DNA from 2 places in the Flavobacterium aquidurense genome. Region 2 is predicted to be linked to the other one. Evidence: riboswitches for the same ligand, from Rfam matches in the RefSeq annotation. Region 2 holds a riboswitch; the other holds the start of a gene.
The links. A riboswitch is a leader RNA that binds a small molecule or an ion and turns the genes downstream of it on or off. The one in region 2 is predicted to bind S-adenosylmethionine.

Region 1 (5,507 bases), on a different contig from region 2:
ATATAATCAAAAGTGACTTCAAACGAAGCAGTCAGTTGTTCTAAGGTATATTTGTACCTTCCGTTTGCGCTGTAATCTTCTTTATTAATACCGGCAGAAATAGCCAGAGCAATTTTTTTATTGGCCACTTTATAGCCGCTTGTACTGCCATAAGCCCACCCGTAAGTTAATACTTCGTCCAGCCATTTTTTTAATAACGGCGGACAATTGAACCAGTAAAACGGAAATTGAAATACGATAATATCATGATTTTCTATTAATTGCTGTTCCTTTTCAACATCAATCTTTTCATCCGGATATAAGGTGTATAAATTATGTAGTGTATACTGATCCGGATATTGATTCAGTTCTTCGATCCAGCGTTTGTTTATCACCGAGTTTTCGAAAGTTGGATGAATTATAATTACGAGAGTTTTCATTTTGTGAATGTTATAATTTTAAGCCACAAAGGTCGGGCTGATCGATAAACAGGGCAATAAGGGACGAATTAATCCTATAGTGATAAATTAATCACCATCACCATTTCGTAGAAAAGCTCTTTTTTGTCTTTACTTTTGTATTTCTAAATGACATGAATATGTACCAGCGAAAAATACCAATTGATTATAGTTGCGGACTCAATGTAGCCATGGAAGTGGTGGGCTCTAAATGGAAATTTTGTTTGCTTGATGAAATTTCAAAAGGCACAAAACGACCTAAAGACCTTGTTAAAGTTGTAAACGGAATTACAAAGCGTGTACTGCAAAATCAATTGAAAGAATTGGAATTTCATGGACTTCTGGGAAAAACAGTTTATACAGAAATCCCTTTGCGGGTAGAATATTTTCTAACAGAATCCGGAGAGTCACTAATGCCTCTTATTATAGCAATTGACAAATGGGGATTAGCGTTTGCGCCTCAGTTAAAAAAGATACTGGAAAATCAAATTCCGGAGACAGAAGAATTATAATAACATAAGGACAACTTTAGAATCTAAATAATCTTGAAAATTCTTATATTTAATCTTTCAAAAAGCAAAGATTTTTTTAATGCTATAAAACAATAATTTTGAGCACAACAGAATTTTTTATCCGACTTGTAGTCGCTTTATTCGCTGGATTAATTATAGGTTTCGAGAGACAATGGCATCATAAAGAAACAGGGCTAAAAACCAATATGCTCGTAGCCACAGGAGCAGCCACGTTTGTATTATTGTCTATAAAAGTGGCTGCAAATGCGCCCAATATCGATGTTACCCGTATTACGGCTCAGGTCGTTATGGGAGTTGGTTTTCTGGGAGCCGGAGTTATTTTTAGAGAAGGGCCTAATGTACACGGATTAAACTCGGCAGCCACAATATGGTGCAGTGCCGCTATTGGCTGTATTGCGGCTTCAGGTTATTTTATCGAAGCTTTGATTTGTACGGCTTTAGTAGCGATTGTAAATACAGTTCTCGAACCTATAGAAAAGTGGATGAGAAATAGGAAGTAGGGTGAGGAGAGAGAGAATAGAATATAGAATATAGAGGAAAGAAGAAAGAATATAGAGGAAAGAATATAGAGGTTGACTAGAGAATAAAAATCTGCCGGATCTTCGAGAAAAAATAGTAACACATAGTTTAATTTACAAATCAACAGAGAATCGATGTTTGTAATTATTTCAATAAAAATGCTCTTAAAAATAGCTAATAATCTAAAATGCCTCTCCAATTCTAAAATAAAGTCCCCAGTCTCCTTTACCAACAGCGGCATCCAGTCCTATATTGAATTTCTCGGTTTTGAAGGCCCTGTAGCGATAACCTACACCGGCTCCGGGATATAAACCCCAGTTGAAACTTTCTGTGTCAGAGCCGTAAATGGTGGCTACACCGGCAAAACCCACCAATCCCATTCTTTTATTAAAGTTGTAACGGTACTCCCCCTGCAGCGCCATTAGTCCGTCGCCACGGTATTTTCCTTCAGAATAGCCTCTGATGTCTTCATTGCCAATCGTCACTTGTTGTTCAAAAGCAATATTACCCAATCCGAATTTACCGGAGAATCGGGCGGCGAGTACATCAGTTCCGTGACGCATGGGAAAATAGGTATTGTACTCGGATAGGATTTTATTGGCAGTAACATCATTTCCTAACCATTTAGGATCATTAAGCCATCGCAGTTTTATTTTATCACCTTTAGTCGGATAATAAACAGCATCACGCGTATCATACATTAAATTGAATTGCAAGCCATTGGTGTGAGTTATAGAAGAAGGTTCTATATCGTCTTCATATTTTGTGTCATAATGCGCATAAGCGTAGCCAATACCGGCATATAAAGATTTTATAACCTTGCGTTGCAGGATAAAGTTCACCATCGATGCTTTGGTTCCGTAATCATAAAAAGCAGGTACGTCGATATCATCTACATAAAATTGTGCATTCTGATTGCCTGTTGCGATAAAAAGTTGTGCCCGCCAGCTGTCTTCCTTCAAATACCATTTGTTGAATGAGGCAATAAAATAAGATTTATTAGTACTATAAACCGCAGAAATACCGGATAAAGATTTAGGCGAGATCGTATCTGCTTTGTTGACCTTGTACATCATCATTGGGATTGCACCAAACATAAATTCAAGAGTCCTGTTGTAATTAAGATAAGGCATTACATTGAAATCAATATTCTTGACCTTTGGTTTTGCGGTTGCACTGCTGTCCGTCGATTTTGTTTGGGTCCATGCCAGGGAACAGCAAAAGAATAGGATTATAAAAGGTACAATTTTCTGCATTTTGGATTTATTTTTAAGTTACTCATTATAAACCAGTCAATGTGTGCTCAGAATGTATTTCTATAAGGCAGATAGTATTGCTGCTCTTTGTTTTGCTGCAGCAGTTTTTTAGGCGTGTTTAAGAAAAAAAGTAAAGAAAAACCAAGATTTTATTCAAATCTCGATTTTACATTATTATATTTTTGACTTTTAGAATACTTTAAAGGTAAATAAAATTTTGTTAATATAATAAAAGGGAAGAAGTACATAAAAAGAAAAGTGAGACTTACGATCATGCTTTTTTTACTGTTTACCGAACTTTTAAACTTCATTGATTACTAAAAAATGCTAAACCATCGATTGTAATTTGTGTTATACAATAGTCTTTTTGTAATCTTTTTTTTGCTTTGGATGTGTTTTTTTAAAATTAAATAAAAATAATCAGAAGGAGCAGGGGGAAATATGCAGTAATGGTGAAAAAAGATTTATTAGTTATTTAAGGTGTTGATTTGGTGTGTTTTAATTGGTTTTTGGTCAGGATAAATTTTTATGATTAAGTCAATATCTCAAGGTATATTTTTAAACTTATTGCTCATTTTTCGAAAAAACAAACCTAAACTCTACTAATTACATAGAATTTATATATATATTTGCAGGGTAGAAAAAATCTACGTGAACTTATCCAGAAAGACTGAGGGATTAGGCCCGATGATGTCTTAGCAACCTGTTGCCAAATAAGGTGCTAAATCCTTCCGCTGCGGTGGACAGATAAGAAAGATTTCGTTAGAAAATCTGAGTAAGATCATTATTATTAAAGTCATTTATTTTTAGAATGAAAACGCAATTAATATTACACGCCAGTCCGGAACAACAAAATCTGTTTTCAGAAGAAGAAAATCATTTCCCGATTTTCCGAATGCGCTACAGTTAACATTTCTTAAACCAATTTCCTGTTTTTTATCAATGCAATGATAGATCATTTTAATAGTGGTCCGGGAATTTATATGTCCAATTTTTAATTAACCAAAACCAAATGAAAAAAATCTTACTAAGCTTAATTTTTCTGTTTAGCATACTTCCCAGTGTGTTACAGGCACAGGACCGAACAATAAGTGGTACCGTCAGAGGTTCTGATACGGGAGAACCGTTACCCGGAGTTACCATCATTGCTACCGAAAGCGGCAAATCGACGATTAGTGACGGAAATGGAAAATTTTCTCTTTCGATAACACCACAAGACAATACCGTTTCGATCAATTATGTTGGTTACGAAACACTCGATAAAAGAGCAGGTTCATCCTTTAGCGACATTCGGCTGAATCCTTCTAACACTGCTTTAAAAGAAGTTCTGGTAGTAGGTTACGGTACCCAGAGTAAAAAAGAATTTACAGGATCAGCTGCAAGAATAACTTCTAAAACCATTAAGGATATTCCGGTGCAAAGTTTTGAGCAGGCACTTATTGGAAAAGCTTCCGGGGTAAATGTTTCGACGCCGAGTGGTGTATTAAATGATCCTTCGGTAATTAGAATCAGAGGAGTAAATTCAATTTCTTTAAGTACATCTCCTTTAATTGTTATTGACGGAATTCCGGTGAATTCCGGTGATGTTTCGACAACAAATTCAGTAGCTAATAATCCGCTATCCGATATTAATCCGTCAGATATTGAATCTATTGATATTTTAAAAGATGCTGCTTCTACATCCATTTATGGTTCACGTGCAGCCGGTGGTGTGATTCTGGTGACCACTAAAAAAGGAAAGGCCGGCAAGGCTAAAGTAACTTATGATGCCTGGGTAGGAATTACCAGAGCCACCAGATTACCAGATCTTTTAAACAATACACAATACGAAGACATCAAAAATGAAGCCGTATTGAACAGCAAAATATTGAGCGGAAACGAAAATAATCCTGCTGTAGCCTCAGCGCTTTTCTTTCCGTCATTGAATCCTGATGGTTCCCGTGTCAATACAAACTGGAAAGATCAGGTGTATCGCGATGCTGTTTCTCAAAACCATAACCTTAGTATTTCAGGAGGAACAGATAAAACAAGGTATTTCTTTTCTACCAATTATTCTAAGCAGGAAGGAATTACAAAAGACAATGAGTTCGAAAGAAAAGGAGCAAGGTTTAATATCGATCACGATGTAAACAGCTGGTTAAAACTAGGCGGAAATCTTTCGTATAACAATACTTTCAATCAGGCACAAAATACGGGATCATTAAGCAGCAGTGGTTTATTATTGATTGGTGCAGCACGTTTAGCGTTGGTATTGCCTCCAAACGTTGCAGCTTATAATCCCGATGGTTCGTATAATCTAAGTTCTACAGGAACAGCAAGTTCAGGAAATAACTTGTTTACCAATACCTTATGGCATCCCGGAGCATTGTTTGAAAACAGTAAATATACCAGTTCAAACGATCATATGGTAGGAAATATTCATGCAACGATTACTTTTTTCGACGGATTTAAATTCGACAGTAATTACGGAATAGACAGATTAAGAGCAGAAAATATCACGTATTTAAGCCCTAATCTTGGATCATCAGCATTTGCTACAGGAGGTTCTGCTACTAATATTGCGGCTTTAAGAAACAATTACAATTTTACAAACAGTTTTACTTTCGACAGGCGCTTTGGGGCTAAACATCATATTGCAGCATTGGCAGGATATGACGTTCAGAAATATGAAAACTCTTCATGGGGAGCCAATCAAACGAATGTTTCAGACCCTTTCTTTGAATATTATCAGGGAACATGGGGAACCATCAGGTCGTCCGGAA
Region 2 (5,507 bases):
TTTTTTCAGATAACCTGAGTTACGTATTTAATAGATTCGCGACTGAAGATGCTACTTTCTCCTCTCTTTTAAAAGATGCAAGTTTACTCGGATTAATGCGCTCTACTTTTAAAGAAGATTTATCCGGAAATGATACAGCAAGAAAACTATTGATTTTGACGAGAGAGATAGGGAAAGATTTCGATTTTTCGGATATAAAAATTAATTCTCTTATTACTGAAGAACATCTGGAGAAAAACGGAATTCTTAATAAAGACGCGATCGATAAATCGTTTAAAATTGCCAAAATAGCCCAGGCAGATAATCATGTACTGAGATATGTAGGTGAATTTGATTTACAGAAAAATACTTTAGAAGTAAAATTAGTTTCAGAACCGGTTTGGTCAGCCATTGGTCAGCTAAAAGGATCAGATACCATTTTTGAAATTTATACACAATCTTACGCAGATGTTCCAATCGCGATTCAAAGTGCTTCAGCATGTAAACAAGCTATTTCAAGAGGGATAATAACTGACATTCTGAAAGTCGCTGAGAAAATTAAAAATAAAGAAGCAGTTTGGCTGTAAGTGGTTTCAAATAGTAGTTAGTTGTTCTTTGATATAATGAAACAGGAAAATTCATTAGTAATATTTTTGTAAGTTTTTACATTGTTTTTTTGAAATCTTAAATTTGTAAGATGTTTTTTAACGATAAAAAGATGTTTTTTAACGTTTTTTAAGATTAATTTGCTGATTTTCACTTGTGTAATTGAAAAAATATTCGCACATTTGTAATACCTCAAAACTACCAAAAGTAGATTTGCAATTCTAAGTAATAGTTATGTCGATTGGAACAAAAGTGGAATGACTTTATTTCTTATTGATTTAAATGAAAAGAAGAATAAAGTAAAAATATTCAATAGTTTCGAGAAGTTTATAAAATAAAAAAAATGCAGGAATTTTTTAAAATAGCAAGTAAATCACAGATGAATAAGTCCCTACAGATGAATAAGATGTTTAATGTCGCACGTATTTGTGTACGCGTCTGTTGATACTAAAAGTATATATAAGTTGTATAAAACTTAAACCCTTTTGGTATTCAAATCCAAAAGGGTTTTTTTATTCCATTTGGTTGCCATAACAAAAAATTAAACAAATAATAAAGATTAAAAAACGCAAACTAACATAAACTTAAATATCATGAGCAAATTAAACTACATAACAAAGACTTTTTCTACATTGAAAAACTTAAGAGCAAGAAGAAACAATCCGCCGCCGCCAATAAATGAATTAGTTCATCCTAGATTTGGAATCACGGAAGCAGATAAGGCAGCAGAGAAAAAAGAGCCAAACTCATTATTGTTTTTGATGTACTCAAAAGAAAATGAAACACTTTTTATCTAAATCAAAAAGTATCATAAAATAGGGGAATACCTGCTTAATTTTACTGGGCAAAATGTTCGGTAATTTTTTGCGTACAATAGTTTTTGTTTGAATTATATTTAAGAAATTGATCAATCAGTTTCGATAAAATTTGTTTGTTTAAGAAATTAGTAGTTAATTTGCACCTTTAAGTTCAAAAACGTATTGAAATGTTATAAAGAAAGGACGAGGGATTAGACCCGATGAATCCTTAGCAACCCTTCGTTAAATCGAAGAAGGTGCTGCATTCTACCACGCCCAAACGTGGAAAGATAACAACAAGAATTTTCTAGTTTCACTCTAGTACTTTCTTTCTAATATTTCCACATACAAATCAAAAATAAAAAGATTTGAAATTGGAAAATATACCAAGTCCCATTATAATTCAGGAATTCATCACAGAAAGTGGTGCATCATATCCTTCATTACCATTAAGTTTTACCCTTTCTGGCTTACCACTGTATAGCGCGCCTATCGTTTTGGTCAATCATGCTTTGACCGGAAATGCTCAGGTTACGGGTGAGAATGGCTGGTGGAATGACCTTATTGGTGACGAAAAAACGATCGATACCCAAAGATATACCGTATTGGCATTTGATGTTCCTGGTAACGGGAATAATTCGTTTTTAATAGAAAATTATCAGGACTTTACCACAAGAGATATTGCCAGAATATTTATAAAAGGTTTAGAAGCTTTCAATATTTCACAAGTACACACCATCATCGGAGGCTCTGTTGGCGGCGGAATTGCCTGGGAAATACTCGCATTAGAGCCCAACATTACCCAAAACTTAATTCCGATAGCAACAGACTGGAAATCGACAGACTGGATGATTGCGAATTGTTATTTACAAGAGCAAATTCTCAACAATTCTTCAAAACCTATAGAAGATGCCAGAATTCATGCGATGTTGTGTTACCGCTCTCCTGAATCATTCAAAGAAAAATTTCAACGCACGATCAATAATGACCTCTCTATTTTTAATATAGAAAGCTGGTTAGCACATCACGGCCAAAAATTGCAAAAGAGATACCAATTGGCATCGTATAAATTGATGAACCAATTGCTTAAAACCATAGATATTACAAGAAATAGTGAGAATTTCGAAACGTTATTGTCCAGAACAAATGCAGCGATTCATATTATCGGAATCAATTCTGATTTGTTTTTTACACCAAAAGAAAATCGCGAAACTTTTCAGGAATTAAAGAAGTTTAAAGACAATGTTTTTTACAGCGAAATAGATTCGGTTCACGGACATGACGCTTTTTTAATCGAGTACAAACAATTAGATCATTTACTTGCCGATATTTTTAAGGCAGAAACAATAGAAAAATAAAATGAAAATATTAAAATTTGGAGGCAAATCGTTATCAAACGGAGAAGGACTTAACAAAGTAGTTTCAATCATTTCGGATAAAGTAAAGCAGGGAGAGCAAATTGCTGTTGTTGTTTCGGCTCGCGGAAACGCAACAGATGAATTGGATTACATTTTGAAACTTGCCGCTAAAAATGGAAATTACAAACCATTATTTGAGAATTTTAAAACCTATCAGGTATCTGATTACCCACAAGTAGATTTATCTGAAGAATTTAATGTTTTAGAGAAACTTTTTGAAGGCGTTAGTTTAATTGGAGATTACAGCAATAAAATCAAAGATCAGATTTTGTCTAAAGGCGAATTGCTTTCAGCTAAATTATTAACCGCCATATTAAAAGAAAAAGGAGTTCCGGCTAATTTCGTTGATTCAAGAGAATTGCTCAAAACCGATTCAAAATTTGGTGATGCACAGCCTTTAGAGCAGCTTTCGAAGAAAAATGTCATCAATTATTTCAAAGAGCATAACGGTTCAACCGTAAATATCGTGACCGGTTTTATTGGTTCAAATAATAATAATGATACAACAACTTTAGGCAGAAACGGAAGTAATTATACAGCATCATTAATTGCTAATTATTTAAATGCCGAAGAACTTCAGAACTTCACCCACGTTGACGGAATTTATACGGCAAATCCTGATTTGGTGGCTGATGCTAAAAAAATCGAATTTTTATCTTTTAATGAAGCGAACGAATTAGCGAATTTTGGCGCAACAATTCTGCATGCCAAAACGATAATTCCTTTACTGGAAAAAAATATCCCGCTTCGTATTTTAAATACATTCAATCACGAAAATCGCGGAACGTTAATCACTTCAGATTCAGCTAAAGAAGGAATCAAAACCCTTTCGGTTTTAGAGAATCTGTCATTAGTAAATCTTGAAGGGCGCGGATTGCTTGGGAAATCGGGTGTTGATGCCAGAATTTTTAAAGTAATGGGCGATCATAATATCAGTGTAAGCATCATTTCGCAAGGTTCTTCAGAAAGAGGAATCGGATTGGTTGTGGCTACAGATAAAGCAACTACGGCCATGATCGAATTAGAAAAAGAGTTCGAAAATGATTTTTATTCTAAAGATGTAAACCAGATTACGGTAACAGATAATGTTTCGGTTATTTCGATTATTGGTCAGGATTTAAGCACTTTTCATAAACCTTATACTGCGTTAATCAAGAATAAAATTGTTCCAATTTTGTTTAACAATACCGTTACGGGTAAAAACGTGAGTTTGGTCGTTAAAAAATCAGAACTTAATAAAGCGTTAAATGTAATTCACGGGGAGATTTTTGGAGTTTCCAAGAAAATCAATATTGCCATTTTCGGTCACGGATTAGTGGGAGGAACTTTAATCAATCAGATTTTAGAATCGGCTGCTGCAATCGAAAAACGTAAAGACATTAAATTGAATGTTTTCGCAATTGCAAATTCTAAAAAAGTGCTTTTAAACAAAAATGGCGTAACTTCAAGCTGGAAAAATGACATTCAGAAAGACGGTCTTGAATATACCATCAATGATGTGATTGCTTATGCGAACCAACATCATTTAGAAAATTTAATTGCGATAGATAATACAGCAAGTGCCACTTTCGTAGAAAATTATATTTCTTTGATTGAGAGCAGTTTCGACTTGATTTCATCTAATAAAGTGGCCAACACATTAAGCTACGGTTTTTATAAAGAACTGAGAAAATCTTTAGCAGAAAATCAGAAAAATTATTTATACGAAACTAATGTTGGTGCAGGTTTACCATTGATTGACACGATAAAATTATTGCACCTTTCGGGCGAAAACATCACAAAAATAAAAGGAGTTTTCTCAGGAACATTAAGTTATTTATTCAATAATTTCTCTGCAAAAGATGCTCCGTTTAGTGAGATCCTGCAAGAAGCAATTGACAACGGATACACAGAACCGGATCCGCGTGAGGATTTATGCGGAAATGATGTGGGAAGAAAATTATTGATTTTAGCCAGAGAATTAGATTTGCAGAATGAGTTTGAGGAAATTTCAATTCAGAATTTAATTCCGGAACATTTACGTGAAGGAAACGTATCTGATTTCTTAACGAAACTAAAAGAATTCGACCCGATTTACGATAAAATAAAAGCAGATCAAAAGCCTAATCATGTATTAAGATACATTGGTGAATTGTCCGGAGATTTACAAAATGACAAAGGAATACTGGAAGTAAAATTAGTTTCGGTTCCTTCAGATACTGCTTTAGGAGGATTAAAAGGATCTGATTCTTTCTTCGAAATTTATACAGAATCTTACGGAGACAGGCCAATCGTAATACAAGGTGCAGGAGCAGGTTCTGCGGTAACGGCAAGAGGAGTTTTTGGAGATATATTGAGATTGTCAGATAAAGGGTAAAAATCAATTAATCAAGATTTAAAGAATGAAAAAATTACTGATTTTATTACTGTTCTCGAATATTATTACTGCTCAGATTTCTAACGTTATTAGAAATAAAGACAGTTATACGCAAGATGTTTTTCCTTATAAAGGAATTAGAGCGATTCAGATAGACGAAGTGAGTGCTGTTGGAAATGAGGATAATGTATTTATTTTTTCGAAGATTGAAAAAAATGCGAATCCTGATAAAATGTATTTTCAGCGGTTTACAAAAGTCAATGATAAATGGATCGTAAAATCTATTCTTGAAGTCAATCATAACGGAATCATTTCGGCCTGGGGAAGCAGAAAAGCTTTTGGTGATTATAA

Region 1: linked by a shared signal. The riboswitch ahead of B0A67_RS21595 (SusC/RagA family TonB-linked outer membrane protein) and the one ahead of B0A67_RS16900 (alpha/beta fold hydrolase) in region 2 are both predicted to bind S-adenosylmethionine.

The regions. Positions count from the first base shown of each region.
Region 1 is NZ_MUGR01000048.1:6,210-11,716, forward strand. Features, by position in the region: gene B0A67_RS21575 (NAD(P)H-dependent oxidoreductase) at 1-419, opposite strand, end outside; gene B0A67_RS21580 (winged helix-turn-helix transcriptional regulator) at 578-949, shown strand; gene B0A67_RS21585 (MgtC/SapB family protein) at 1,048-1,470, shown strand; gene B0A67_RS21590 (BamA/TamA family outer membrane protein) at 1,672-2,745, opposite strand; SAM riboswitch class I at 3,400-3,499, shown strand; gene B0A67_RS21595 (SusC/RagA family TonB-linked outer membrane protein) at 3,758-5,507, shown strand, end outside.
Region 2 is NZ_MUGR01000034.1:71,506-77,012, reverse strand. Features, by position in the region: gene B0A67_RS16910 (homoserine dehydrogenase family protein) at 1-566, shown strand, start outside; gene B0A67_RS16905 (hypothetical protein) at 1,179-1,382, shown strand; SAM riboswitch class I at 1,571-1,679, shown strand; gene B0A67_RS16900 (alpha/beta fold hydrolase) at 1,751-2,740, shown strand; gene thrA (bifunctional aspartate kinase/homoserine dehydrogenase I) at 2,742-5,156, shown strand; gene B0A67_RS16890 (hypothetical protein) at 5,182-5,507, shown strand, end outside.